Regions from separate parts of the Arthrobacter sp. SD76 genome, predicted to be linked through region 2. Evidence: riboswitches for the same ligand, from Rfam matches in the RefSeq annotation. Region 2 holds a riboswitch; each other region holds the start of a gene.

The links. A riboswitch is a leader RNA that binds a small molecule or an ion and turns the genes downstream of it on or off. The one in region 2 is predicted to bind thiamine pyrophosphate.
Region 1: it holds a riboswitch for thiamine pyrophosphate, as region 2 does, so the genes downstream of both, thiD (bifunctional hydroxymethylpyrimidine kinase/phosphomethylpyrimidine kinase) here and thiC (phosphomethylpyrimidine synthase ThiC) in region 2, are expected to answer to the same signal.
Region 3: it holds a riboswitch for thiamine pyrophosphate, as region 2 does, so the genes downstream of both, ACPEE0_RS00265 (ECF transporter S component) here and thiC (phosphomethylpyrimidine synthase ThiC) in region 2, are expected to answer to the same signal.
Region 4: it holds a riboswitch for thiamine pyrophosphate, as region 2 does, so the genes downstream of both, thiO (glycine oxidase ThiO) here and thiC (phosphomethylpyrimidine synthase ThiC) in region 2, are expected to answer to the same signal.

What each region holds. Positions count from the first base shown of each region.
Region 1 is NZ_JBNBLR010000001.1:1,673,234-1,680,380, reverse strand. It holds gene rpmA (50S ribosomal protein L27) at 1-32, opposite strand, end outside; gene rplU (50S ribosomal protein L21) at 93-401, opposite strand; partial or broken gene thiD (bifunctional hydroxymethylpyrimidine kinase/phosphomethylpyrimidine kinase) at 664-2,130, opposite strand; TPP riboswitch at 2,222-2,319, opposite strand; gene ACPEE0_RS08345 (Rne/Rng family ribonuclease) at 2,464-5,817, opposite strand; gene ACPEE0_RS08340 (vitamin K epoxide reductase family protein) at 6,253-6,921, shown strand; gene ndk (nucleoside-diphosphate kinase) at 6,994-7,147, opposite strand, start outside.
Region 2 is NZ_JBNBLR010000001.1:1,546,501-1,553,647, forward strand. It holds gene ffh (signal recognition particle protein) at 1-705, shown strand, start outside; partial or broken gene ACPEE0_RS07585 (alpha/beta hydrolase) at 822-1,554, shown strand; partial or broken gene thiC (phosphomethylpyrimidine synthase ThiC) at 1,622-3,450, opposite strand; TPP riboswitch at 3,445-3,552, opposite strand; partial or broken gene ACPEE0_RS07595 (amidohydrolase family protein) at 3,632-4,719, shown strand; gene ACPEE0_RS07600 (VOC family protein) at 4,809-5,684, shown strand; gene ACPEE0_RS07605 (hypothetical protein) at 5,772-6,212, shown strand; gene rpsP (30S ribosomal protein S16) at 6,443-6,865, shown strand; gene ACPEE0_RS07615 (RNA-binding protein) at 6,867-7,109, shown strand.
Region 3 is NZ_JBNBLR010000001.1:63,860-71,006, forward strand. It holds gene ACPEE0_RS00245 (iron-containing redox enzyme family protein) at 1-405, opposite strand, end outside; gene ACPEE0_RS00250 (DUF4383 domain-containing protein) at 467-925, opposite strand; gene ACPEE0_RS00255 (hypothetical protein) at 1,037-1,243, opposite strand; gene ACPEE0_RS00260 (heme-degrading domain-containing protein) at 1,240-1,791, opposite strand; TPP riboswitch at 1,872-2,008, shown strand; partial or broken gene ACPEE0_RS00265 (ECF transporter S component) at 2,067-2,689, shown strand; gene ACPEE0_RS00270 (ABC transporter ATP-binding protein) at 2,689-4,242, shown strand; gene ACPEE0_RS00275 (energy-coupling factor transporter transmembrane component T family protein) at 4,274-5,074, shown strand; gene ACPEE0_RS00280 (hypothetical protein) at 5,071-5,904, opposite strand; partial or broken gene ACPEE0_RS00285 (UDP-N-acetylglucosamine 1-carboxyvinyltransferase) at 6,105-7,147, shown strand, end outside.
Region 4 is NZ_JBNBLR010000001.1:1,230,494-1,237,640, reverse strand. It holds partial or broken gene moeB (molybdopterin-synthase adenylyltransferase MoeB) at 1-253, opposite strand, end outside; partial or broken gene ACPEE0_RS06165 (TetR/AcrR family transcriptional regulator) at 338-1,002, shown strand; gene ACPEE0_RS06160 (DUF3107 domain-containing protein) at 1,065-1,289, shown strand; gene ACPEE0_RS06155 (hypothetical protein) at 1,321-1,623, shown strand; gene ACPEE0_RS06150 (4a-hydroxytetrahydrobiopterin dehydratase) at 1,620-2,033, opposite strand; partial or broken gene ACPEE0_RS06145 (thiazole synthase) at 2,076-2,891, opposite strand; gene thiS (sulfur carrier protein ThiS) at 2,896-3,132, opposite strand; gene thiO (glycine oxidase ThiO) at 3,129-4,448, opposite strand; TPP riboswitch at 4,441-4,559, opposite strand; gene thiE (thiamine phosphate synthase) at 4,587-5,318, shown strand; gene ACPEE0_RS06125 (RNB domain-containing ribonuclease) at 5,417-6,928, shown strand.

The sequences.
Region 1 (7,147 bases), 130 kb from region 2:
CGAGTGGAGCTCGCGCCCTTTTTATGTGCCATCTGAAATGCCTGCCTCTAAATTCTGGGAATTTGCTGAAAAACCTGAACAGTAACCGGTGGTTACTTGATGCCGGTGATCTTGACCTTGGTCAGTTCCTGGCGGTGACCCTGGCGCTTCTTGTAACCGGTCTTGTTCTTGAACTTCTGGATGACAACCTTGGGACCGCGGAGGTCCTGGAGGATCTCAGCCGTAACAGTCACCTTGGCCAGGTCAGCAGCGGCGGAGGTGACCTTGTCACCGTCTACCAGGAGCAGCGCGGGCAGCTGAATGGTGCTGCCAGCCCCACCGGCGACGCGGTTCAGGGTAACGAAGTCTCCGACGGAAACCTTCTCTTGGCGGCCGCCTGCGCGGACAATCGCGTACACCACTTGGGAACTCACTTCTCTCGACGTTTCTAACTAAATTTGCGTGCGGAACCGGCTCTAACAGGCTGGCTTCTCGCTGTGCCTCAACGCCGTGGGGTCATAACCCAAGTGTTGGCGTAAGCACCGAAGAACTAGACTACGCTAATTTCGTCTTCGGCCGCAAATGAGGCTGGCTCCGGCGCGCCGGCTGTGATAGCAACCACAGGCCGGCCGGGCGGCGGGACCGCGCACCAACAATGGTACCGGCGGGACGGGGCCCGGAGGCTCAGGCGTGCAGCCGCGGCGCGTCGAAAAAGTCCACTTCCAGGCGGCAGGACTGTTTAAAGGCCGTGACCATGGCCGCCCGTTCGCCGTCCGAGCCGGCCCGTCCGGTCGCGTCCACGATGGCGATAGCCTTGCGGGTCGCTGCGGCAAAGTCCTCGTCAGCGTAGGTCCGGAGCCACTCCGCGTAGGGGTGGCCGGCCGGTTCCCCCGCGGCGAGGAACTGTGCGTGGAGGGTCTTGCCCACCTCCGCATACAGCCAGAAGCACGGCAGGACAGCCGCGGCAAGCACCGCGTAGCTGCCCGACGCCGAGGCCGCGGTGAGGTGGTCGACGTAGGACTTTGTCACGGGGCCGAGTTCGGCCCGGACGGGACGCGTGCTCAGCCAGGACCGGTGCAGCTCGGACTCAACCTCCAGGCACTGCTGCGCGGATCCGGCCCAGAACAGCTGCTCCGCCTCCGTGGGGGCCAGGGCGCTTGCCCGTGCCAGCACGCGGGAGTAGCCGTTCAGGTAAATGGCGTCCTGGGCCAGGTAGTAGGCAAATTCCCGTTCCGGCAGGCTGCCCGAGACCAGGCCGCGGATGAAGTCCAGGCGGTAGATGGCATCCAGGTCCGCTTCGGCTTCCGCCCGGAGCAGGGCCTCAAACGCCCCCCGGCTGCGGAACGGGCCGCAGGTGGTGGAAGTGGTGCACCGGCCCGTTCCCGGTCCCTACCTCAAGCCGGGCAGAGTCCCCCAGCGCTCCTGCCAGCCAGGGCTTCACTTCCCGCAGCGCCGATTCCCAGTCCCCAGCCGCGCCTGCACCGTGGCCATTGCAGAGGACAGCGAGCAGCCCGTTCCGTGGCTGTTCCTGGTGGCCACCCGCTCCCCCGGCACCTCGATGACTTCGGTCCGCAGCAGGCCGGCGGTGTTGACCAGGGCGTCCGGGCACTGCGCACCTGACAGGTGGCCGCCCTTCACCAGCACGGTTGCTCCGGTGGCGTCGGCCAGCTTCCGGCCTTGTTCCAGGGCCCCGGCCCAGGAATCCTGGGGCTCTTCGCCCACGAGCATCGCAAGTTCGGCCAGGTTCGGCGTGATGAGGTGGGCCAGCGGCAGCAGGTCGCGAAGCGCCGCCTCGGCGGATTCCTGGAGCAGCCGGTCGCCGCTGGTGGCCACCATCACCGGATCGAGGACCACGACGGCGGGACGCACCTTCTCCAGCCAGGTCCGGACTGTGGCGATCACCCCGGCGTCGCCCAGCATGCCGATTTTGACGGCGTCGATGGTGATGTCGTCGCTGATGGCGTCCAGCTGGCTGGCGAGGAATGACGCGGGCGGCAGGTGGACTGCCGCCACGCCGCGGGTGTTCTGCGCTGTGAGCGCGGTGATGGCGGCCATGCCGTAGCCGCCGTGAGCTGCAATGCTTTTCAGGTCCGCCTGGATGCCGGCGCCACCCGACGGGTCCGAACCGGCAATGGACAGGACGCGCGGCACGTCCCGGCCTGCCGCCGGCCGGGCGGACGCGGCCTGGACGGTTGCATCCGGGACAGCGCCTGGCTGGGAAGTTTCCGCGGGTATTAAGAGCGTCGAAGACAAAAGACATCCCTTCGCCGGTACTAGCCGGACAGGTTCAACGGGTCTGGATCTCAGCCGGCCCTTCGCGCGGCACCCCGTGTCGGTTTCCCAGCCTAGCCGCTGACATGGGAGCCCGGGAAAAGTGACAGCCCCCGCATGCAGGAAGTCCCCGCTTCATGGACCGTTCCCCCCGGAATGCGGAGGGGAATCGTCCATGAAACGGGGACTTCCCGGTGGCTGGCCCTGCCCGGGCTAGAGCTCCGAGGCAGGAACGCCGACGCCCAGGATAATGGGCGCCTCGGCGGGCTTTGGCGCGCCTTCCTTGCCTTCCGGTGAGGACGCCGCGGGTTCCGGGGCCTTTGCAGCATGGGTATGTCCGGCACTGGCCGCCGGAACGTTCTCGTGCTGCTGCACGGTGGTTTCGTTGGCGGCACCCTGGGCGCGGCTGGCGCTGCGGTTGCGCCGCGGCCGGCGCTGGCGGGACTGTTCCACCGTGTGGTCAGACCAGTCCTTCCCAGCTTCCGCGGGGGCAACCGGCTGCTCCACCTGCGCCGGAACGGCCTCGGGCCGCTTGGCTTCCGGCTCTTCCGCCGGTGTTTCGGCGGCAGGTGCCGATTCGCCCAGGTGGGCGAACGCTTCGGCAAGCCTGTCCAGGGTGAGGGCCGGGCGGGGCTGCTGCTCTTCCGCATGCTCCACGAACGGAAGGACAACCTTCTCGCCGCCGAAGGTCAAGACAGCCGCAGGACGTGGCGGGGTGCCGGCGTCGTGCTTCTCTTCCACGGCCGGCGCTACCGGCTGGGCGGCCGACTGCGCCTGCCGGGCCGCCGCAACCTCGTCGTCATGCAGGTGCGCCGCGTGCGCGGCCGCCGCGATGTTGGCCAGGGCCAGCCGGGTGGCTTCAGCCTTGGCGTGGCGCTCGGCGTCGGCCGGGTCCGGATGGACGGTGTGGACATGCACCGCGGCTGCCGGGGCAGCCTCGGGCTGCTGGCCGCCGCGTCCGCGCCGGCGCTTGCGGTCAGGGCGTCCCCCGGGCTGGCTGCTGTCGGTCCGCTGGCCCTCGTTCCGGTGGCCTTCGGCCCGGGCGTCAGGCCGGTTGTCGGTGCGCTGGACATGGTGTTCGGCGGCAACGATGTTGGCGCGGCGGTGCTCCACGGGGTCGTCGTGGGTGACGACACCGCGTCCGGCGCAGGCCTCGCACTGCTCCCCGAAGACCTCCAGGAGCCCGGTGCCCATGCGCTTGCGGGTCATCTGGACCAGGCCCAGGGACGTGACCTCGGCGACCTGGTGCTTGGTACGGTCGCGGCCCAGGCACTCCACCAGCCGGCGCAGCACCAGGTCGCGGTTGGATTCCAGGACCATGTCGATGAAGTCGATGACGATGATGCCGCCGATGTCGCGGAGCCGGAGCTGGCGCACCACTTCCTCGGCTGCTTCGAGGTTGTTCTTGGTGACGGTTTCCTCCAGGTTGCCGCCGCTGCCCGTGAACTTGCCCGTGTTGACGTCCACCACGGTCATGGCTTCGGTGCGGTCGATTACCAGGGAACCGCCGGACGGGAGGAAGACCTTCCGTTCCAGGGCCTTGTGGATCTGCTCGTCGATCCGCCAGGCGGCGAAGATGTCCTGGTCCTTGGTCCACTTCTCGAGGCGGCCCACCAGGTCCGGGGCAACGTAGGTGACATAGGCCTCGATGGTGTCCCAGGCCTCTTCGCCGGAGACGATCAGCTTGGAGAAGTCCTCGTTGAAGACGTCGCGCACCACCTTGATGGTGAGGTCCGGTTCGCCGTACAGCAGTTCGGGAGCCAGGACCTTGGTGGAGGTGGACTGGCTTTCGATGCCTTCCCACTGGGCGCGCAGCCGGTTGATGTCGTGCGTGAGCTCTTCCTCGGACGCCCCTTCCGCCGCGGTGCGCACGATGACGCCGGCCTGCTCCGGGAGGCGGTCCTTGAGGATACGCTTGAGCCGGTTGCGTTCGACGTCGGGCAGTTTGCGTGAGATGCCCGTCATGGACCCGCCGGGGACGTACACGAGGTAGCGGCCGGGCAGCGAGATCTGGCTGGTCAGGCGTGCGCCCTTGTGGCCCACCGGGTCCTTGGTCACCTGGACCAGGACGGTGTCGCCCGACTTGAGGGCGTTCTCGATCCGGCGCTGCTTGCCTTCGAGGTTGACGGCTTCCCAGTTGACTTCACCGGCGTACAGGACGGCGTTGCGGCCGCGCCCGATGTCAACGAATGCCGCCTCCATGGAGGGCAGCACGTTCTGGACCTTGCCCAGGTAGACGTTGCCGATCAGCGAGTCCTGCTGGGTCTTGGAGACGAAGTGCTCGGCGAGGACGCCGTCCTCGAGGACTGCGATCTGGATTCTGTCGTCGCGCTGGCGGACGATCATCTGGCGGTCCACGGATTCCCGGCGCGCCAGGAACTCTGCCTCGGTGATCACCGTGCGGCGGCGCCCGGTATCGCGGGACTCACGCCGGCGCTGCTTCTTCGCTTCAAGGCGGGTGGAGCCCTTCACGCTGGTCACGCGGTTGCTCACGGGCGCTTCGCTCACCGCGCGGGGCGCACGGACGCGGGTCACCGTGTTGGGCGGATCGTCGTCCCCGCCGCCGGTCAGTTCGAGGTCCTGGTCGCCGCGGCGCCGCCGGCGCCGCCGGCGGGAGGTGACGCCCTCTTCCAGGAGTGCGGACCCTTCGTCGCCCTCCGCTTCGGCGTCTTCGCCGGCGTCGCCGTCAGTGGCAGCCTCCGCGGCGCGGTCTTCGCTACGGCCGCGGCTGCGGCGGCCACGGCTGCGGCGCCTGCGGCGGCCGGCTGAATCGTCGGTGTCGTCGTCCTCGGCGTCGTCCTCTTCCACTTCCTCGGGGACGGCCGGGGCCGGGCGCACGACAGTGCTCAGGTCGGGGGCCTGGAACAGTACGGAAGTAGGGGAAGCCGGTTCCAGGAACAACGAGGCGAAGGGGCTGGCAGCCTCCTTTGCAGGCTCCTCCGTCTCGGTTGCTTGCCCGGCCACTTGCTGTTGCGGCGCGTCGCTTGCGGCGGCAGTGTCCGACGGCGCCTGGGCAGCGTCCGACGGCGCCTGGGCGGTGTCCGCAGCTGCGGGCGCCTCTTCGGGCGCTGCCTCAGGTGTTTGCTCCGCGGCAGGTGCTGCGACGGTGTCTTCCGCTCCGCCGGCAGCCGCCTCCGGCTGCGCGGAAACAGTTTCCGCCGGCGCAGCTTCCGCAGCCGGCTCTGCTGCTGCAGCCCCGGCTGCCGGGGCAGCGGCCTTCCTGGTGGCAACCCGACGGCGGCGGACGGTCTTCTCTTCCGCTTCCGGCGCGGCAGGCGCGCCCTCGGCGGCATCAGCCGAAGCGGCTGCGGTCTCTGCGGCGTCGCCGGCGAACACGGGGAGGGGCTCCGCGGCGTCTACCTTCTTGCGTGCACGGGTCCGGCGGGCCGGTGCCTTGGTTTCCTCCGCCGCAGCCTCGACATTCTCCGCGGTGGCGGCGTCGGCCGGGACAGTGGCGCCGCCGTCGTCGGTTTTCGGTGCCGCCTTGCGGCGGGTCCTCTTGGGTGCAACGGCGGGCTCTGTGGCCGTCGTTTCGCCGTTAACAGCCAAGTCTTGCTCGTTTTCCATATGCAGCTACACTCCTGCCCCTGACGTACCGCCACATCCGGCACCCATTGGGGCACATATTGTCAAAACCCGCAGGCGTTGACAGAAGTCAAGTGGATACTCCCAGGTTCGCACCGGCATTGGGGTGCGGCAGCCCGTGGGAGCCGGGGGACGTCCTGAAACCCGTTGTTCTACGCGCCACAACCAGGTGCCGTCCAATGGAGTCGCGGGAGTGCTGTCAGCCTTCGAAGCCTGCCCTGCTCATCATTGGCGGTCTTGAGAACAGTCCACCGGACCGGAGTCCGAATGTGGATCGGCTTCCAGCCAGGTTCATTCTCTCACATCCGGACGAAATCACGGCGGAGGCGGAGGCTGCGGACCTTTTTCCTGGGAGTGGCATCCAGCCCGCGGCGTTACAATCGGGCAAGGAGCACCGGACGAAAAGGACCCATACCAATGCCCAGCATCTCCCCCGCCAGCGGCACCGAAGCCCCGGACCGGACCACCGGCCCGGACACCAGTTCCGCAGCCGTGCCCTTCATGGCCCGCAACCGGCCTTTCGGCTGGCTGCTGGTGATCACGGGGGCCGTCGGCTGGCTGGCCTCCGGGACCCTGGTCCTGGAAAAGCTTGCCGTGCTCCAGGACCCGAACCACACCACCGTGTGCGACGTCAATCCCTGGATTTCCTGTGGGGATGTGATGAAGACCTGGCAGAGCTCCCTGTTCGGCTTCCCCAACATGTTTATCGGGATCGTGGCGTTCGCCGTCATCATCACCGTTGGCATGGCACTGCTGTCCGGCGCCACCTTTGCCCGGTGGTTCTGGGTGGGCCTACAGACGGGCGTCACCCTGGGCTTCGCCTTCGTGGTGTGGCTGTGGTCGCAGGCGCTCTACGACATCCACATCCTGTGCCCCTTCTGCATGATCGTCTGGGCCGCCATGATCCCCCTCTTCATCTGGGTCACCATCCGGAATATCAGCGCAGGCATCATCCCGCTCCGCTCCGGCGCAGCACGTGTTGTGGCTGATTCCGGCTGGATCATCGTGGCCCTGCTCTACGTGGCCGTCGCCGCCAGCATCTTCTTCGCGTTCATCCAGGTGTTCGCGGGAACGTCAGGATTCTAGGCGCATTAACGGCAAAGGGAAGGCCGGTGTTCGTCAGAACACCGGCCTTCCCTTTTGCTTCGTTCAGGTCGCCTAGAACCAGATCTTGATCTCGCGCTCGGCTGAATCTGTGGAGTCGGAGCCGTGCACCAGGTTCTGCTGGACCTTCAGGCCCCAGTCGCGGCCGAAGTCGCCGCGGATGGTGCCCGGGGCCGCCGTCGTAGGATCGGTGGTGCCGGCCAGCGAG
Region 2 (7,147 bases):
TTCCACCCGGACCGGATGGCCTCGCGCATCCTGGACATGGGCGATGTCCTCACGCTCATCGAGCAGGCCGAGAAGTCCTGGGACAAGGAAGAAGCCGCCCGGATGGCGAAGAAATTCGCTGACCAGGAGGACTTCACCCTGGAGGACTTCCTCGCCCAGATGCAGCAGATCCGCAACATGGGATCGATGAAGAAAATGCTCATGATGATGCCGGGTGCCCAGAACATCCGCCAGCAGCTGGAGCAGTTCGACGAGCGCGAGATCGACCGCGTGGAAGCGATCGTCCGCTCCATGACGCCGCATGAGCGCCTGGCTCCCAAGATCATCAACGGCTCGCGCCGCGCCCGCATCGCCCGCGGTTCCGGTGTCCACGTCTCCGAGGTCAACGGCCTGCTGGAGCGCTTTGCCCAGGCCCAGAAGATGATGAAGAAAATGGCGCAGGGCGGCATGCCGGGAATGCCGGGCATGCCGGGCCTTCCCGGTGCCGGCGGCGGGGCGCGGAAGAACGCCAAGAACGCACCTAAGAAGAAGGCAAAGTCCGGCAACCCGGCCAAGGCAGCCCAGGAGCGGAAGGACGCCGAGGCCCGCCGGGCCAACGCCGCCAAGGCGCTCCCGACCGGTGCAGCCTTCGGCCAGCAGTCCGGCGACTTCGACCCGTCCCAGCTGAACCTGCCCAAGGGCTTTGACAAGTTCCTCGGCAAGTAGCAGCCTCCACCGGCTGGCCGGCAGGGGATGCTTCCGCGGCACGCCCGCCGGGCATCGGCTGTTGGCCGCCCCGGGCGGCTCCCGGGGAAGTCGGTGCCGTGGAATAGGGTTGGGACATGTTCAAGCAGAGGGTAGTGTTCGTGCACGGCGCCGGAAGTTACGGTGCCGCAGCATGGCCGCGCCAGCACGGCATGGCGCTGTCCTACGATGCCCTGTTCCTGCGCCGCCACGGCTTCGATCCCGTCGCCGAACCTGTGGAATCCTCGTTCGCCGCGGATACCGCCATCGTGTTGAGGTCGCTGGCAGATGACGGGCGCGGCGCCGCCGGCGGCCACATCGTTGCTCACGCCCAAGGCGCCATCGCCGCCATGATGGCTGCCGTGGAACGGCCGGATCTCGTCTATTCCCTGACCCTCGTGGAACCGGCATGCCTGTCGCTGACGGCGGAACTGCCGGCCACGGCGGCGCACATCAGCCTCATGAAGCCGTTGTTCGAGGTGCGGCACCAGCTCAGCGACGAAGACTTCCAGCGCGAATTCGTGCGGCGGGTCTATGCCACAGACCTGCAGGAACCGGCCACCGCGGAGGAGAAGCGGTCCGCCCGGCGCCTGCGGCTGCAGGCGCCCTCCTGGGAGGCGCCGCTGCACATCGTTCCCGGGTCCCTACCCTGGTCCTGACCGGTGGATGGGAACCGCTGTACGAGGAAATTGCCGGCTACCTCCGCGAAACCGGAGCCGTGCACCGCACTGCTGCCGGCGGGCACCGGCCGCATGATTCCCCGACGGGGACCGGGCCGTCCGCTCCTTTATCAGCGACGTCGGCAGGGCCCGGTCCGCCCGCGCCTCCTGACGGAGCGCCCGGGCTTCCCCTCCGTCCGGCCGGCCCCCAATTGCCAGCCGGACGAAGGGGAAGGTTTCTACGGGGAGACCGCCTCGGGCAGCCGCGGCTCCGGCAGGTAGACCTTGCCGCCCGACGCCAGGATTCCTGGCTCTTCTCCCGCATGCCGGTTGCCCGGTCCGCCAGGGCTGCCTGCGCCTCCGCGGACCCGTATTCGTCCCGGATGTCCTGGCTGATCCGCATGGAGCAGAACTTGGGCCCGCACATGGAGCAGAAGTGTGCCGTTTTGGCCGGCTCCGCGGGAAGCGTCTCGTCATGGAAGGCCTCGGCGGTCACCGGATCCAGTGACAGGGCGAACTGGTCGCGCCACCGGAATTCGAAGCGCGCCTTGGACAGGGCGTCATCGCGTTCGTGCGCGCCGGGGTGGCCCTTCGCCAGGTCCGCAGCGTGCGCTGCAATCTTGTAGGTGATGACCCCCGTCTTGACGTCGTCCTTGTTGGGCAGGCCCAGGTGTTCCTTCGGTGTCACGTAGCAGAGCATCGCGGTGCCGTAACGGGCGATTTCCGTGGCGCCGATGGCTGAGGTGATGTGGTCGTAGCCGGGTGCCACGTCGGTAACCAGGGACCGAGGGTGTAGAAGGGCGCACCCTTGCACAGCTCCTGCTGGCGCTCCACGTTTTCACGGACCAGGTGGAAGGGGATGTGCCCGGGACCTTCCACCATCACCTGGACGTCGTACTCCCAGGCGCGCAGGGTGAGCTCGGCCAGCGTGTCCAGTTCGGCAAACTGGGCGGCGTCGTTCGCGTCGGCCGTGGCACCCGGCCGCAGACCGTCGCCAAGCGAAAACGCGACGTCGTACCTGGCGAAGATCTCACACAGCTCATCGAAGTGTGTGTACAGGAAATTCTCCTGGTGGTGCGCCAGGCACCAGCCGGCCATGATGGAGCCGCCGCGCGACACGATGCCCGTGACCCGGTTTGCAGTCAGCGGCACGTAGCGCAGGAGGACGCCGGCGTGCACCGTCATGTAGTCCACGCCCTGTTCGCACTGCTCAATGACGGTGTCGCGGAAGATCTCCCAGGTCAGCTTGTTGGCTTCGCCGTTGACCTTCTCCAGCGCCTGGTAGATGGGCACGGTACCGATCGGTACGGGGGGAGTTGCGGATGATCCATTCGCGCGTGGTGTGGATGTCATCACCGGTGGAGAGGTCCATCACGGTGTCCGCGCCCCACTGCGTGGCCCACTGCAGCTTGTCCACCTCTTCCGCGATGGAACTGGTGACCGCGGAGTTGCCGATGTTGGCGTTGATCTTCACCAGGAACGCCTTGCCGATGATCATCGGCTCCGACTCAGGGTGGTTGATGTTGCTGGGAATGATGGCGCGGCCCGCCGCCAGTTCACTGCGGACCAGCTCCACGTCGCAGTTTTCGCGCAGTGCCACGAAGCGCATTTCGGGGGTGATGATGCCCTGCCGGGCGTAGTGCATCTGGGTTACCGTCCGGCCCCCGACGGCGCGGCGGGGCACCGGCTGCGCGCCCTTCCACTCGGCTGACGCGGCGCCGCGGCGGACGGCCGAGCGGCCGTCGTCGAGCAGGTTCCTGCCCCTGCCGCTGTACGCCTCGGTATCTCCCCGCCCGGCGATCCATGCTGCCCGGAAGGGCGGCAGCCCCCTCACCGGATCACTGCCTGGCCCGGCAGTCCGGTAGGTGCGGAAAGGCGGGTTCGCGTCTCCGTTGGGGGACGGTTCCAGGGAGATTTCCGTTACGGGAACCCGGATGCCCGATCCATCGTCGATGAAGGCCAGCGCATGCGACGCCAGGGACCGGGTGGCAGTTGCTGGTTTCCCCTCCGGCAGCACGTTCCCGGACTGGTTTTGGGCAGGGCTCAGCTGTTCATTTGGTGTACTCAAGGAATACTCACTTCCTTCGCCGGCATTACCCGGACAGGTTCGACGGTCGCAGGCTGCCTCAGCCCGATCTCAGCCCCTGCAGGGGCACCCGTGTGGTCAGGAACGAAGCTACCACAGCCGGTCCGCCGATCCTTGTCACAACTGCCGGTGTTAGCCTGACTGGCGACGAAAAGGGGATCCGATGCCGGAAATCATAGAATTCAGCGGCCCTGTGCTGACCGGGCCGGCCAGCGAACACCGCGGCCTGTGGTCCGTGGACGGGGCGCTGACATCTGTCCGCCCGCAGCAGGCTCCGGGCCGGGTGCTGGACGGCTGGGTGCTGCCCGGCCTGGTGGATGCGCACTGCCACATCGGGCTGGGGCCGGAGGGTCCGGTGGACTCCGCTGCCGCGGCGGACCAGGCCCGTGCGGACCTGGCTGCCGGCACGCTGCTGGTGCGTGACGCCGGCTCGCCGGCTGACACCCGGTGGATGCAGGGCGGCCGGGACTTCCCGGTGCTGATCCGGGCCGGGCGCCATGTGGCCCGCACACGCCGCTACCTCCGCGGCTTCGCTGACGAGGTGGAACCGGAGCACCTCGTGGAGGCCGTGCGCAAACAGGCCCGCGACGGCGACGGCTGGGTCAAGCTCGTCGGGGACTGGATCGACCGCGGGGCCGGGGACCTGGCACCCTCGTTTCCTGCCGCCGTCGTCCGGGATGCTGTCCGGGCCGCCCATGACGAAGGCGCCCGGGTGACTGCCCATTGCTTCGCCGAAGACACCCTCGACCAGATGCTGGATGCGGGCATCGACTGCATCGAGCACGCCACCGGCCTCCTGCCCGGCATCTTCCCCGGTTTGCGGAACAGGGCGTGCCGATCGTCCCCACCCTGGTCAACATCGCCACGTTCCCCGATATCGCTGCGCAGGCACGGCACAAATTCCCGCGCTACGCGGCGCACATGATGGCCCTGTGGGAGCGGCGCCTGGAGCGCGTGGGTGAGGCCTACGACGCCGGCGTGAGGATTTTCGCAGGGACGGACGCCGGCAGCGTCATCAGGCACGGGCGGATCGCCGACGAGATCCTTGCCCTGCACCAGGCAGGCCTGCCCATGGCGGCTGCGCTGGACGCCGCCTGCTGGTCGGCACGGGAGTGGCTCGGAGCGGACGGCGTGGCTGAGGGGGCGCGTGCCGACGTGGTTGTCTGCCGAAAGGATCCGCGTACCCGCCCGGAGGCCGTCCGGGACCTTTCCCACGTGGTGCTGGGAGGCCGCATCATCTCAGGGCCATAAGAAGGCTCTTGGAATAAATTGAAGCTTCAAGGAATTTTAACTGTGACAGGCCGTGTCCTCCGTGCGGCCGCCAGTACAGGGAGCATTCAATGACCGCAGAAGCCACCAGCCAGGACCTTCTTCCTGCCGACCTCACCATGGGCACCGTGATGCTCAAGGTCGGTGACATGAAGGTCATGACCGACTACTACCAGCGCGCCCTCGGCCTCGACGTTGTTGCCGAGCAGGACGGCGGCCTCTACCTCGGCCGCCTCCGGAAGCCGCTTGTCCACCTGGCGCCCGCGCCGGGGCTGAACCTTCCGGGCAGGGGGGAGGCGGGCCTCTTCCACACTGCGCTGCTGTTCGAGGACCAGGCCTCCCTCGCCGCAACCGTCGCCACCGCCGCACGCTTCAACCCGCACTCGTTCACCGGCAGCGCGGACCACCTTGTCAGCGAGGCCTTCGATTTCACCGACCCCGAAGGCAACGGCATCGAGCTGTACTGGGACCGGCCGCGCAGCAACTGGTCCTGGAACGGGACGGACGTGGTGATGGACAGCCTGGCGCTGCCGCCGCAGCGCTACCTTGAGCAGCACCTCACGGAGGAATCCCTGGAAGGACAGCACACCACCGCGGCCGGCGTGGGCCACGTCCACCTCCAGGTGGGCGACGTGCAGTCCGCCCGCGACTTCTACGTTGGCATCCTCGGCTTCGAGAAGACCGCGGGGTGGCACGGGCAGGCCCTCTTCGTCTCAGCGGGCCGGTACCACCACCACATGGCCATGAACGTCTGGAACAGCCGCGGCGCCGGCCCCCGGAAGGACACGCTGGGCCTTGGCGAGGTCCTCATCGAAGTGCCCGCGGGTGACGACGTCGGCGCGCTGGCTGACCGCCTGAAGGTCTCCGGAATACCGTCCAGCCACACCGGGGCGGAGTTGCTGTTCGAGGACCCGTGGCGCAACAACATCCGGGTGGCAGTACGCTGACCCCGGCGCCCCCGTACTAGGCTGAAACCGAAAGGCCGGTGCGGGTGACCGCCCCGTCCGCCGCACTTTCGACGGAAGGTTACCCCAATGGGCTTCACCGAGATCTTTGTCGCCACCCATGATGCAGCTCTCAAGCGCGCCGGTCTCCTGGACGCAGGCGGGGGAGCCCCCGCCGGCCAGGGCGTCCGCATTCCGGACATCACGGACTATGAGGTGGAACAGCTCGGCGACCTGGCCGGCACGGCCGTGCACGCCGGGGGAGCCGACTACGAGCTGACGATGGTCGATGTCACCAGCGATTCGCTGCTTGCCGTACCCCCTGCCATGGTCCGGGCGCTGGCCGACCTGCTGACCTACGAAACCGAGGGCGAAGGCAATGTCCTGGACGACGTCGCCGAACAGTGGGCGGCGCAGGAGGACATGCCATTCGGCGCTGCCCAGGCCCGTGTGTACGTCCAGCAGCTGGCCGAACTGGCCGGTGACGTGGACGATTCAGAACGGACAGGGCTGTACGTCTGGTCCGCGTAAGCGTTTGGCGCAACCTGTCCTGGAGCGCGCTTAATGCCGGCCCTTCCGCGGCCTGCGCCGCGCCAAGTCGAAATCGCGGCGCTCATCTGGCACAATAAACAGGTACTCGATCTGCGTGGCCCCTCTCTCCGCGTCCGGATCCTGTCCTTCGAACCCGCAAGTACGGCCCGCCCCACGGGTGCAGAAAACCGGGCTCACCCCCTTTTTCTGAAACAGGAGTGACCACAAAAGTGGCCGTAAAGATTCGCCTTAAGCGCCTCGGCAAGATGCGCGCCCCGTACTACCGCATCGTCGTCGCGGACTCACGCACCAAGCGTGACGGCCGCGCCATCGAGGAAATCGGCAAGTACCACCCCACCGAAGAGCCCTCGTACATCGAGGTCAACTCCGAGCGTGCGCAGTACTGGCTGTCCGTCGGCGCCCAGCCGTCCGAGCAGGTTGCCGCGATCCTGAAGATCACCGGTGACTGGCAGAAGTTCAAGGGCCTGCCGGGCCAGGAAGGCACCCTCAAGACCAAGTCTGAGAAGGAAGCCTTCGTTGCCCCGGAAAAGGGTTCCGTGATCATCCCGGAAGCCATCACCAAGAAGGCCTCCAAGTCTGACGCAGCAGAAGCCCCGGCCGAAGCCGAAGCAGAGACCACCGAGGCTGAGTAAATTGCTGGCAGACGCGCTGGAGCACCTGGTCCGCGGGATCGTTGATTCCCCGGACGACGTCAAGGTCAGCTCGAAGAGCAACCGCCGCGGGGACACCCTCGAGGTGCGTGTTCACCAGGATGACCTCGGACGGGTGATCGGCCGCCAGGGCCGCACGGCACGCGCACTGCGCACCGTCGTCGCAGCACTGGCCGGCGGCGAACCGGTCAGGGTCGACGTCGTCGACACCGACCGCCGCCGCTGAGCGCACGGCAACACCAGTTTTTGCTCCGGCCCCTCCAC
Region 3 (7,147 bases), 1.5 Mb from region 2:
GACGCTGGGGCCGGTGTCCCTGCCGGCAAGGCCGAACAGCACATCTGCCACTGCGTCGCTGGTGAGGTCGGCGGCAGCCGGAAGGTCCAGCTCTCCGGCGGCGTCGCCGGCTGCCGCGCGAAGGGCCGCCTCAAACGGCTTTTCCAGGGCCTGACGGACCTGGATCAGCCCGGCATCCCATTCCCACTCGTCCGTGACGCCGTCGAGGCCGGAGTAGTGCAGTTCGTACAGGCAGAAGAGGGCCAGCTGGGCATCGTCGTCGCCGATGATGTCCGCAGTTTCCGCCAGCCGGTTCAAGGTGAGCTCCCGCAGCCCGGCCAGGGCTTCGGCCGGGCCCGCCGGCGCACCCGCCAGGACGTCGAGCAGCATGCCGCTGATGGGGCCTCGGGGTTCCGGGATTCGCATGGGATGCTCCTTGGTTTCGGGTTGTGGCGGTGCCGTCTGCGCTGGCGGCAGGTGGGTCAGGTCAGGATTTCCGGCTGCCCGCCGGGGTGGTCCGTGGCGAGAGGAGGACGGCAATGACGATCATGGCCAGCCCCAGAATGAGGTGGAGCCAGTTGTCCGCATAGTTTTCGGGGATGAAGTTGGCGGGGGTCTCGTCCCCGATGAGCAGGCCGTACAGCCACAGGACCAGGTAGATGACGCCGCCGTACGTGAGGAAGTTCCGGGCCTGCCGGTGGGTGCGTGCCATGAACAGTCCGGCGGCGCCGAACAGGAGGTGGACAAGGTTGTGGAGGACGGACACCTGGAATATGCCCAGCAGCAGGGCCCCCGAGCCGGGTCCGGCGAAGCCAAGGGAGCCATAGTTGCTGGTAATGCCCGGAACGAACCCAAGGGTGCCGGCGAACAGGAAGACGCCGGCAACGCCCAGCGCGGACCACTGCAGTGCGGTCCGGACGCCGGGTGGACGGGTGCTGACTGCCATGTCCTGGACTCCTCGTACGCGGTGGAAACAACATAGTAAGCATGATTACTAATAAAAGCTAAGCAAGCTTGGTTTCCGCGCCCGGAGCTAAGGCCGGTCAGGATGTTCCCGTCAGGCCGGTCCGGTCCAGGTGTAGGGGTTCGGGTGGTGCCCGCCGCTGCGGGCCTGGTCGTACCCCTGCTGCCATGCCTTGCCGACGGCGGACACCAGCTCGGCCAGCAGGGGATAGTAGGGATGGTCCGGGCCGATAAAGATCATCTCGTCCTCCGCCCTGTCCACCGCCGCCCGGACGGGGTTGTCAGCGGGATTGCCGGTCATGGTGCCCCGTCAGCCCCGGCGGACCGCAACACCTCACGCATGGCCTCCACCACCAGGTCATGGTCCTGCACCTGCGGCAGTCCGGATACGGTGACGGTGGCAACTGCCCCCACCCCCGTTACGTAAACGGGGATAGAGCCGCCGTGGGCCGCATAGCGGCTCTGGTCGAACCAGCCTTCGTCCTCGATCCGGCCTCCGCGCAGGCGCCCGCGAAGCCCTACCAGCAGGGAGGGCACCTCGTACCGCGCAGCGGTCCGTTGCTTCGCCCGGATCCAGTGCTCGTTGTCCGGCGTGGCGCCCGGCAGTGCCACATGGAACAGCACCTGTTCACCCTTGGTGATGTCGATCGCGATGGGCAGGCTGCGCTCCTTGCCCAGCTCCACCAGGAGGAGGCCAAGGTTGAGCGCGTCATCCATCGAGAAGCCCGGGAACTGGAGTTCGTGGATTTCACCCTCGATGCGGCCGATGAGGGCCTGCAGGGATCCCTCCGGCTGGGCGTCCTCGGAGTCCGGGTCGAACTCGGTCACATGCGGCTCATTGGCGGTCATGGCCCACAATCTACCCCTGTCCAGGTGTAAACTGGACCACGCCCAACAGGGCAATCCAACGCATCATCCAAGCAAGCAACACATAACGACAGGGGAGCGCCGCCGTCGGACCTGGCAAGGCCGGGAACCGCAGGTGGGCGCTGAGAGTGCGGACAGCCGCAGACCCTCGAACCTGATCCGGTTAGTACCGGCGCAAGGGAGTCGAGTTCTCGAAGTCCGGCAGCGGCGAAGTGCCGACTGCCGTGCTTTCCCCTCCTGTTTCCCAGGAGGATTCCATGAGCACTGCAGCAATCAAGAAGACCACCAGCAAGTCCTGGCGCGTCGTGGACATCGTGGTGGCGGCCCTGATCGCCATCGCCGGCGGCGTCATCTTCTGGGCCTGGTCCAGGGCGCGGCCGCGGTGTCCGGCCCCATGAACGCCGTCTACCCGCCCCTGACCGGCCTGATCGCCGGCGGCTGGATGATCCCGGCCGTGCTGGGCATGCTGATCATCCGCAAGCCCGGCGCAGCCCTGTTCTGCGAGACGGTCGCAGCCACCGGTGAGCTCCTTATGGGCTCGCAGTACGGCGCGTCCGTGCTGTTCTCCGGCTTCGTCCAGGGCCTTGGCGCCGAAATCATCTTCGCGATCTTTGTCTACAAGAAGTTCAACCTGCCGGTGGCGCTGCTGGCAGGTGCTGCCGCAGGCCTGTTCTGCGGCCTGAACGACTCCTTCGCCCCGTGGGGATGGAACATCGCGTACGCCGGCGGCGACAAGCTGGCCTACATCATCTTTACCGCCATCTCCGGCGCGATCATCGCCGGTGCCCTGTCCTGGATCGCCACCCGCGGCCTGGCCAGGACCGGCGTCCTGAGCTCCTTCGCTTCCCGCAAGGCGGCAACGGAGCCCGTCTTCTCCTGATGCAGGCACCCAACCACCACGGCGCGGCCGGGGCGGTGCGGCCGGCCGCAGTCACGGCGCGTGGCTGGGGCTGGCGGCACGCCGGGCGCGCCAAGCCCGCCGTCCACGCCCTTGACCTGGACATTCTGCCGGGGGAGCGCGTCCTGCTGCTCGGACCCTCGGGCGCAGGCAAGTCCACGCTCCTGCATGCCCTCGCGGGGGTCCTGGGCGACGTGAACGACGACGGCGAGGCCGGCGATTCCGACGAGTCCGGTTCGCTCCTGGTCGACGGCGGGTCCCCCCGCGGCCAGCGCGGCCGTGCCGGCCTGATGCAGCAGGACCCCGAAACCCAGGTGGTCCTCTCCAGGGTCGGGGACGACGTCGCCTTCGGCGCCGAGAACCTCGCCGTGCCCCGCGACGCCATCTGGACTCGCGTGCACGAGGCGCTTGCCGACGTCGGGCTGTCCCACCTGCCGCTGGACCATCCGACGTCGGCGCTGTCCGGCGGGCAGAAACAGCGGCTTGCGCTGGCAGGCATCCTGGCGATGCGGCCCGGGCTGATCCTGCTGGACGAACCCACGGCCAACCTTGACCCGGCAGGTGTGCTGGAGGTCCGGGACGCCGTGGCACGCTGCCTGGACAAAACCGGGGCCACGCTGGTGGTGGTGGAGCACCGGGTGTCGGTATGGAAGGACCTGGTGGACCGGATCGTAGTCCTGCGGCCGGGCTCTGCCGCCGACCCCGCTGTCCTCCTCGACGGTCCGCCGGACCGGGTCCTGGACGAGGCCCGCACCATGCTGGCGGCCGCCGGCGTATGGGTGCCCGGCTACGTTCCGGCCACCCGTCCCCGCGCGGGCGACGCCCGGCCGGGCGCCGGAGACCTGCTGCTGGCAGCGGAAAAAACGGCTGTGTCCCGGGAACGCCCGCGCCGCAGCGGGTTCCGGAAAATCCCGCCGGTTCCGGTGCAGGAAGACATCACCGCGCAGGTGCGGGCCGGGCAGGCGCTTGCCATCACCGGGCCCAACGGCGCCGGAAAGTCCACCTTTGCCCTGACCCTCGCGGGCCTGCTGGAGCCGGTCACGGGCAAAATCTCCGCAACAACAAACCTCAGCCGGGACGCCGGAATCGACCCCTTCCGCTGGAAGGCCGAGCAGCTGATCGAGCGGATCGGTACGGTGTTCCAGGAACCGGAGCACCAGTTCGTCACCGGCAGGGTGCGCGATGAACTGCTGTTTGGCCCGCGCCACCTGGGACATGGCGAGGACCGCGTTGACGAGCTGCTGGAACGGCTGAGGCTCACGCCGCTGGTGGACGCCAATCCCTACACCCTTTCCGGCGGGGAAAAGCGGCGGCTCTCGGTGGCCACCGTCCTGGCGGCCAGCCCGCAGGTCCTGGTCCTGGACGAGCCCACGTTCGGCCAGGACGCCAACACCTGGGCCGAACTGGCGTCCTTCCTCTCGGAGCTCCTGGACTCCGGAACGGCCGTGGTATCAGTGACCCACGATGCCGAGTTCACCGCCGCCCTGGGCGGAACCGAACTGAAGCTGGCGGCGGCGGAGAAGGTGGCCCTGTGAGAAAAGGTGGCGCTGTGAGAAAGGCTGACCTGTGAGGCAGGAACTGCACCTGCGCGGCAACAACGCCCTGCTGACCCGCGCCAACCCGCTCAGCAAGCTGGCCGCCGTCATCCTGATCACTGTGGTCCTGGCACTCTCCATCGACTGGGTGTCCGCCACGGTGGCGCTGGCCTTCGAAGTCCTGCTGTTCCCGCTTGCAGGGCTCACGCCCACGCTGCTCTGGCAGCGCGGCTGGCCGCTGATCCTTGCCGCCGCCGTGGGCGGCTGGAGCACCTCTATCCTGGCGCCGGACAGCGGACGGACGCTGATCGACGTCGGCATCTGGACCATGAGCGAAGGGTCCCTGGAGACGGGACTCGGGTTCATGCTCCGCGGCCTGGCCATCGCGCTGCCGGCGGTGCTGCTGATGAGCTGCACCGATCCGACGGACCTGGCAGACGCGCTGGCCCAGAAGGCGCGCCTGCCGCACCGGTTCGTGCTCGGCACGCTGGCCGCCATGCGCCTGGTGGGCATGCTGGCTGAGGAGTGGCAGACCATTGGCATGGCGCGGCGCGCACGGGGCGTGGGGTCACGGGGCAGCGTCCTGCAACGGGTGAAAGCCACGCTGGGGCAAAGCTTCGGCCTCCTGGTGCAGGCCATCCGGCGGGCGTCGAGGCTGGCAGTCACCATGGAGGCGCGCGGATTCGGCGGCGGGACCCGCACCTGGGCCCGCGCCTCAACGTACAGCGTGCTGGATGCGTGGGTGCTGGCGGGCGGGCTGCTCATGGCAGGACTCGCCGTGGTGGCCGCCGTGTCTGCCGGCACCTGGAACATGGTGTGGCTGGGAGGCTAGGGTTCCTGGGTGCACGAGTGGTTGTAGTCGAAGCCCCGCGCCACGAACTGGGTGAGGACCACCTTGCCGCCGCCCGTTAGCGGTTCCTTGAGGCATGCCCCGGCGGCCCGGTACGCGTTGCGGGCGCCAGCCAGCCAGCTCGGCAACGGGTACAGGTTACTGGTGCTGCTGACGCTGCCCACGATCCGGCCCCACTGCAGGGACGTGGAGTAGATGCCTACTCCCTTGACATTGATGCTGTGGAAGAAGTCCGTCATGCCCTCCAGGACCGCGCGGTTGGCGTCCTTGTCGCCGGACCAGCTGTTTTCGGTCTCCACATCCAGCCACCACACATAGTCGGCGGGGTTGCTGATGCCGCGGATGTAGGCGTCGTCGTAGGCCTTGGCCCAGCCGTACATGTAGGCGCAGGCCTTGCCGTAGTTGCCCTCCCTGCAGGGGCCGTAGGGGTTGTGGACCTGCCGGCCGATGGGGTATTCGTCGCTGTCCGGCCACCAGGACCCGGAGCTGCCCGGGTTCGCGGTATTGACGTACAGCGACACAGCCGGCTGGCCGGGCAAACCGGGGGAGGAGGCTGCCCACTCAAGCTGTTCCGCCAGGCAGGGGTTGGTGTTGTTCGCGAGGCCGTTGTTGACGCCGACGATGCCGAACGCCTGCCCCTTCGGCAGCTCCCTGTCGCATTGCGGCCAGGACACATCATTGCCGAGCAGCGCCTGGCCGCCCTCGCCCGGCGAGGGCGCCGCAGAAACAGGACCCGCTACAGCCAGCAGCACGGCTGCCGCCAGCAGCCAGGCAAGCCTGAGCGGGAACGGACGGGCATGGGGCCGGAACATTGCGCCTTTCGTTATTGCCAGAGAAGGAATGTTCCCTCCAAGTCTCCCGCCGTGGCGGCGGCGGAACAAGCATCGGATGCTCAAGAATGAAGGCTGATCCATCAAGATCTCTATCGCATATATCGGGTACTAAAGCGCTTGTGAGGGCCGTTACGTGCCTGTAATGAGGGGGAATAACTCATTTATGATATATTTTTGCCATGACGCAGGAAACCGCTGAGCACGTTGCCGCCATGCTGAGGGACGCCCGGAATGAGAAGGGCTGGACCCAGGGCCAGTTGGCCGCCGAACTGGGAACCAGCCAGAGCGCGGTGGCCCGGATGGAGCAGGGAAAGCAAAACCTGAGCCTGAAAATGATCCAGCGCCTGGAAAGCATCTTCGACCGGAGCATCGTCAACGTTGGCAAGCCGCAGATGACGCACCTGCGCGTGGAGGGCGGACGGACCCTGTCCGGCGCCGTCGACGTGAACAGCAGCAAGAACGCCGGCGTCGCCCTGCTCTGTGCCAGCCTGATCAACCGCGGCACTACCGTGCTCCGCCGCCTGGCCAGGATCGAGGAAGTCAACCGGATCGTTGAGGTCCTGACCAGCATTGGCGTGGAGTGCACCTGGCTGAATGACACTGACCTGAGGCTCCGCCGGCCGGCCGTCCTGGACCTTGACGCGATGGATGTGGATGCCGCCCGCCGCACCCGCAGCGTGATCATGCTGCTGGGACCGTTGCTGGACGAGACGGAGGAGTACCGGCTTCCCTATGCCGGAGGGTGCGATCTGGGCACCCGCACTGTTGAGCCGCACATGCAGGCCCTGCGCCAGTTCGGTCTTTCGGTGGAGGCCACGGCGGGCTTCTACACCATCCAGGCACCGCCGGCTGACACGCAGGACCGTTCCTTCGTCCTCACCGAGCGCGGCGATACCGTCACCGAAAATGCCATCATGGCCGCCGCCCACCGTGAGGGCACCACTGTCATCCGCAATGCCAGCCCCAACTACATGGTCCAGGACCTTTGCTTCTACCTGCAGATGCTGGGTGTGGTTATCGACGGCGTGGGTACCACCACCCTCAGCATTACGGGCCGGCCAGTCATCAACGCGGACATTGAGTACTACCCGTCGGAGGACCCGATTGAGGCCATGAGCCTCATCACCGCCGGGATCGTCACAAATTCCGAGGTCACGGTCCGCCGCGTGCCCATCGAGTTCATGGAGATCGAGCTCGCCACCCTTGGCCAGATGGGGCAGCA
Region 4 (7,147 bases), 320 kb from region 2:
CGTCGTCGTCGATGATCCCGATGGTTCCCACACCGGCAGCCGCCAGGTACAGCAGCGCCGGCGATCCCAGGCCCCCCGCGCCGATTACCAGGACCTTCGCGTTCTTGAGCCGCCGCTGCCCGATGGCCCCGATCTCGGGAATGATGAGGTGCCGGGAGTAGCGCTCCACCTCGGCAGGGGTCAGCTCACCCGCCGGTTCCACCAGGGGATCCAGGGAAACAGATGAAACATTTGCGGTGAAAGTCGAAGCCATACTTCAATGTATGCCCCGGGATACCGCCGGGTCATATTACCCCGCAGTAAAGTGGAGCTAACCGCAATGGAAAGAAGGACAACCGTGGTCCCTGAAGCACGGGCTGACCGCCCGCCCGCCGCCGAACAGCAGGCGGCCCCGCGTCCGGCAGGCCAGCGCTCCGCCCGGCTGCCGCGCGACGAGCGCCGCGCCCAACTCCTTTCCGCAGCGCAGGAAGTCTTCGTGGCCAACGGCTACCACGGTGCCGCCATGGACGAGATCGCCGAGACGGCCCACGTCAGCAAACCCGTCCTGTACCAGCACTTCCCGTCCAAGCGGGAACTGTACCTGGCGCTGCTGGAAAGCCACCTGGCGTCCCTCACCGACCTGATGCTGGGTGCGCTGAACTCCACCACGGACAACAAGGAACGCGTGCAGGCCGTGATGCGGGCCTACTTCCGCTTCATCGCCAATGACGACCAGGCCCACCGGCTGGTCTTCGAATCGGACCTCATCAACGATCCGGATGTCAGCTCCAGGCTGGAAACATTCAACCGGACCTTCGCGGACGCGATCGCACGTGTCATTGCCGAGGACACCAAGCTCCCCCATCTCGAAGCCGAGCTCCTGGGCCGGGACTGGCCGGAATGGCCCAGGTCAGCGCGCGGTACTGGCTCGAAACGGACGGCAACCTGGACCTCGATGTGGCCAGCGACCTCATCTACCGTTTAGCTTGGCGCGGAATCTCTCGCTTCCCCAAAGAGTCCTAGACTACAAATAAGACAACACCTCGTGGAGAAACACGAGTACTTTGACTGGCTGGGAGGCCCCTGTGGAAATTAAGATCGGCGTTCAGAACGTTGGCCGTGAGATTGTGCTGGAATCGACCCAGGACGCCGAGACGGTGGCCAAGGTTGTGGGCGAAGCCATCAATGCCGGCAGCGAGCTGCGGCTGACCGACGACAAGGGACGCCTGATCATTGTTCCCGGAAATGCCCTTGGCTATGTGGAAATCGGCGCCGAAGAGGTCCGCCGCGTAGGGTTCGGCCAGTTCTAGCCCCGGCACCGCGAACGTTCCTAGGAGATCCATGCTTTCCCTGACCATCGTTGTGCTCGCAGCGATTGCCGCAGGCTTCGTCGTCTGGGCGAATGACAGGCGGCATGCCAAGTACGGCGCCGCCCTGCCCGCCGGCGTTGCCGTCGTTGCCGGGGCCCTGACCTGGATCATCCTGATGGCGGCAGGCTTTGGGTACCGCCCGGGCCTGACGTGGCTTCCGTGGGTACTGCCCATCGTGCTGGGAGCTGCGGCCGCCGTGGCCGCCGTCCTTTACCTGGGCCGCAGCCGGGCCCGCCAGGACACGCAGCGCCTCACTGCCATCCTCCGCCGCTAGGAGAGGAACAACCCGCAAACGCGCGTGGCCGCCGCCCTCCGGGGCGGCGGCCACCTTCGCTTAACGGATGACGAGTTTCCGGACAGGTAGCGCGAGGGTTCCGCATTCGCCCCGACGGCGGCCGCAGCCTCGCTCGCTCCTGCCGCGGCGGCGAGGTCCCGTTCTGTCACCTGCCCGCCTGCGTCGTGCGACGAGTAGCGGATGAAGACGCGGTTGTAGCGCCAGTCCAGGTCCGGGTGGTGGTTCTGTTCCTCAGCAAGGCGTCCGACGGCGGCAATCAGCTCGAGTGCGGCAGCCGCCGTCGGCGTCTTGAAGACGGTGACCAGGCCGCCGTCGTGGTACCGCCAGCCGGGCAGCCCTGCCAGGGCCTGGTCGATCTGTTCCCGGGGAAGGGCATCTTTGCCGGCCACTGCTGCTCCTTGGTCCAGGGGCATCAACCGGCGTGTGCCGGGCTAGAGGAACTCGGCCCGGCCTTCCATTGCCGACGATGCCAGCGCGTGTTCGCGGCGGGGAATGCGGCCCGCCGCTTTCGCCAGCCTACCGGCGATGACGGCGTGTTTGAATGCCTCCCCCATCAGGGCCGGGTTCTGTGCGCGGGTCACCGCCGTGGCCAGCAGCACGGCGTCGCAGCCGAGCTCCATGGCAAGGGCAGCGTCGGAGGCCGTACCGATCCCGGCATCCAGGACCACCGGGACCGAGGCGCGGGAGACGATGAGCTCAATGTTGTGCGGGTTCAGGATTCCCAGCCCCGTGCCGATGGGAGCCCCCAGCGGCATCACGGCGGTGGCGCCGAGGTTCTCCAGCCGCAGCGCCAGGACGGGTCGTCGTTGGTGTACGCAAACACCTTGAAGCCGCGGTTGACCAGCTGTTCGGTGGCCTCCACCAGCTCGACGGCGTCGGGAAGGAGCGTGTGTTCGTCGGCAATGACTTCGAGCTTCACCCAGTCCGTTTCCAGCGCTTCGCGGGCGAGTTCGGCGGTGAGGACGGCGTCCCGGGCGGTGAAGCATCCGGCGGTGTTCGGCAGGACCCGGATGCCGTGGTCCACCAGGAGCTGGAACAGCGAGCCCGTTTCCGCAGTGGAGTAGCGCCGCATCGCCACGGTGGTCAGGGACGTGCCGGAGGCGAGGAGCGCCGCGCCAAGCCCGTCCAGGCTCGGCGCGCCGCCGGTTCCCATGATGAGCCGGGACGCCAAGGGGCACGCCGTCGATGACCAGGACATCATCCAGGCCGGGTGCAGCCGTGGAGGTCAGGGTGGTGGATTCCGTCATGGTGTCAGCCTCCCTGCACTGCCGTGACAAGCTCGACGTCGTCACCGTCGGCGAGCGCCGTCGCGAACCATTGGCTCCGGGGAACCACCTGTGCGTTGTGCGCCACGGCGACGCCCAGCCTGTTCCCGTCGCTGGCCTGGCCGTCAGCCCCCACGGTGCGGCCGGTGACCTGGCTGACGAGCGTGGTGATGCACGCCCCCTCAGCCACCGTATGGTGGTTTCCGTTCAGGGTGATGTTCATGCTGTCTCCTTGATGTTGACGCTTGCAGCGGAGGATTCGCGGCCGGAGAAGCGGCCAGGGTTGAACGGCTCCCAGCGGGGGTCCGTTGTGCCGTCCATCAGGTCCCGGCAGATGGCACCGGCTGCGGGTGACAGGAGGACGCCGTGCCGGAAGAATCCGGTGGCGATGACCAGGCCCGCGATGTGCCCGCCCGGGGTGGAGCCTGGAGCGGCGGGCACCCTGCCCAGGAGCGGGGCGTTGTCCGGGGTCGCCGGCCGGGCCCGCGCCGTACACTCCAGCAATTCCAGCTCGGCGACGGCGGGGACCAGGACCTGCGCGTCCCGGAGGAGCTGGTAGACACCGCCGGCGGATACCGTTCCGGCAGCGGACCGGGCAGCTTGTGGGGCTGCAACGCCCCTGGCGGGGGCATCCTCACGCTGGGTGGCTCCGATCACCACCGTCCCGTCCTCCCGGGGGACGATGTACACGGGTACACCGCGGACCAGTCCGCGTACGGTGGCCGTGACCAGCGGCTGGAGGTGCTGCGGTACGGCGAGCCGGAGGATGTCCCCGTGCACCGGCCGCAGCGGCAGGTGCAGGCCCTCAGGCAGGTCCGCCAGCGCAGCGGCATCCAGTCCGTTGGCCACCACGGTTTCTCCGGCCAGGACTGTACCGCGTCCGGCAAGCCGGACTCCCGCAACAGTGCCATCAGCCCACAGCAGTCCAACGGCCCTGTCCGGCACGGCATACCCATCCACTGCACCCGCAGCTGCGCGGCCGCTGCTGGCAGTTTCCCCCGCCAGGGCGTTGCGAAGGCAGGACACCAGGCGCCTGGGATCGACCTGGTGGTCGGCGGGGGTGTCAAGTGCGCAGGCGATGGCGGGGCTCAGCAACGGTTCCCGCCGCCGCGCCTCGCGGACGGTCAAAGGCTCAACAGCCAGGCCGTTGGCCTGCTGGACCGCGCGCAAATCCATCAAGGCCCGGCGGTCGGCGGCGTCGGCACCCACGGCGAGGGTCGGCGTCGTCAGGTATCCGGTCCTTTCGCCGGACGCAGCGGCCAGGTCGGCGATAAAACCGGGCCACCGGGCCGAGGATGCGAGCATCAGGTCGAGGAGGTCCTCTTCCTGGTAGTGCAGCTCGCTCACCGGCGCCAGCATCCCTGCGGCGGCCCAGCTGGCGCCGCTGCCGGGTGCGTCATCGATCAGCGCGACGCTGCGGCCCGAGCGCAGTGCCTCCCAGGCGATCACGTGGCCCACAACTCCGCCGCCAATGACCGCGACGTCGGCCCTGACGGTGCCGTTGGTGGGTTGCGGGGGTGCCGTGTTGGGGGTGCCCATGTGTCTCCTTCCCTACGCCGGCATTACCCGGATCAGGTCAAGCGGTCGGCTCTGACGCCCTCTCAGCCCGGCGCTTTATGACAGCTGCCGCAGGCTCCCGCAGTACGAGGCAAGTGTAGAGGAACTAGGCTTGCAGCCATGAATGTGTCCCACTCCCCTTCCGCTGCCGGCGCCTCCGCAACCGATGCCTTCACCACCGCCGGGGGAACCGCCGGGCTCAAGACTGCCCGTCTCTACCTCTGTACTGACGCCCGCCGTGACCGCGGCGACTTCGCGGAGTTCGTGGATGCCGCGTTCGCCGGCGGAGTGGATATCATCCAGCTCCGCGACAAGGCCATCGAGGCTGCCGAGGAACTGGAACTGCTGGCCGTCCTGAAGGAAGCCGCGCAGCGCCATGGCAGGCTGTGGGCAGTGAACGACCGCGCCGACATCGCCGTGTTGTCCGGCGCTCCGGTGTTCCACATCGGCCAAAAGGACCTCCCCCTGCCCGCGGCCCGCACCTTGCTGAACGGCAACGCCGCCATTGGACTCTCCAGCCACACTCCGGACCAGGTGGATGCGGCCCTCGTTGCCACGGCCGGACCTGCCGGGCTGGACTACTTCTGCGTGGGGCCGGTCTGGGCCACCCCCACCAAACCGGGTCGGGCCGCCGTGGGACCCGACCTGGTGAAATACGCTGCGGCAGCCACCGCCAAAGCCGCTAACGAGGTGCCGTGGTTCGCCATCGGCGGCATCGACCACTCCAACGTCAGCGAGGTGGTGGCAGCGGGAGCCCGGAGGATTGTGGTGGTGCGGGCCATCACCGAAGCGGCGGACCCCGCCGCAGCGGCGGCCTCACTCCTGGCCGCCCTGGATGCTGCCGGCTCCTGAACTGGCGGGTCCTGAACTGCCGGCGGGGCAACACGGCCCTGCCGTTCATCCCGCCGATGGCCTGCATAATCGGCGGTCTTCGGGCTAGGCTGATTTTCGTGTCACACCATCGGCTGGCTCCCAACGTCCACGAGCACAACAATGCGCTGGAAGAGGCCCTGGGCGCGCTGCGGAGCGAGCTCGAGCTTCCCGGGCCGTACCCCGAGCATGCGGTCCGTGACGCCGAGGCGGCCGTGGCTGCGCTGGAGCTTCCGCCCCATGACCTGACCGGCGTCGATTTCGTCACCATCGATCCGGCATCGTCCACGGATTTGGACCAGGCGCTGTTCATAGAGGCCGACGGCGGCGGCTACCACGTGCTGTACGCCATCGCCGACGTTCCGGCGTTCGTGAAGCCGGGCGGACCGCTGGACCAGGAAACGCGCCGCCGCGGGCAGACCTTCTATGCCCCCGACGGCCGGATTCCGCTGCATCCGGAGGTCATCAGCGAAGGGGCAGGGAGCCTGCTGCCCGGCCAGGAGTGCCCGGCCTTCGTCTGGGACTTCCGCCTGGACGGCAACGCCGATGTCACCTCGGCCTCCGTCAGGCGGGCACGGATGCGCAGCCGCGCCAAGCTGAGCTACAAAGGCGCGCAGGCCCAACTGGACGCAGGCGGCGCATCCCCAGTCCTGCAGCTGCTGAAAGAGGTTGGGCTCAAGCGCGTGGAGCTGGAACGTGCCCGTGACGGCGCCAGCCTGAACATGCCGGAGCAGGAGATCGTCCAGCTCCCCGACGGTGGCTACCGCATCGCTGCCGCGCCGCAGCTGCCCGTGGAGGACTGGAACGCGCAGATCTCGCTGATGACGGGCATGGCCGCTGCGCAGATCATGCTGGACGGGCAAGTGGGCATCCTCCGGACCATGCCCGCGCCGGACGAACGCTCCCTGAACCACTTCAAACTCCAGACCGAGGCGCTGGGAAAGCCGTGGGACGGCGAGGTCAGCTATGGCGAGTACCTGCGCAGCCTGGACCCGACCGAACCGCGGCAGCTCGCCATCATGCACTCGGCGGGGATGCTGTTCCGCGGCGCCTCCTATACAGCTTTTGACGGCAGCGTCCCGGAGGCCGCCATCCAGGCCGCCATCGGTGCGGCCTACGCGCACACCACCGCTCCCCTGCGGCGGCTGGTGGACCGCTTCGTGCTGGTGATCTGCGAGGCCCTCAGCAATGGCGGCAACGTTCCCGGCTGGGCGCGTGAGGCCCTTCCGTCGCTTCCCGAGATCATGGCGGGATCGGACCAGCTGGCGTCCCGGATGGAGCGGATGGCGCTGGACACCGTGGAGGCCGCGCTCCTGGTCAACCACATTGGCCAGGAGTTTGATGCCATCGTGATCTCCGGGTCGAAGCCGCAAAAAGACAACGGCAATGGCAACAACGGCAGGAACGGAAACGGCAAGAACGGCAACGGCAAGAACGGCAACGGCAATGGCGGTTCCGGCATCATCCAGGTGGCTGAACCTGCCGTCACGGCCCGCTGCGCAGGCGACCTGGAGTCCGGCACCAAGGTCCGCGTCCGCCTGCTTTCGTCCAACATCGCAACCCGTGAGGTCCACTTCGAACTGGTCGGCTGAGGTCCGCTGCGGGCCCGCATACCCGCCCCCGGGGGTGCAAAAGCCGGTATTGCGGCCTTGTACGGCTAGACTGGAGAAGTAGAAATGGATGCCCGGTCGTTGATTTCCTTGATTTGAAACCAACAAGCCCGCCCCTACGCGATCTTGAGATTTGCCCGCTGGTCACCAGTGCCAGCATTTAGATAGCCCGCGATCGGCTTCCACTGGAATTGCTTGTGC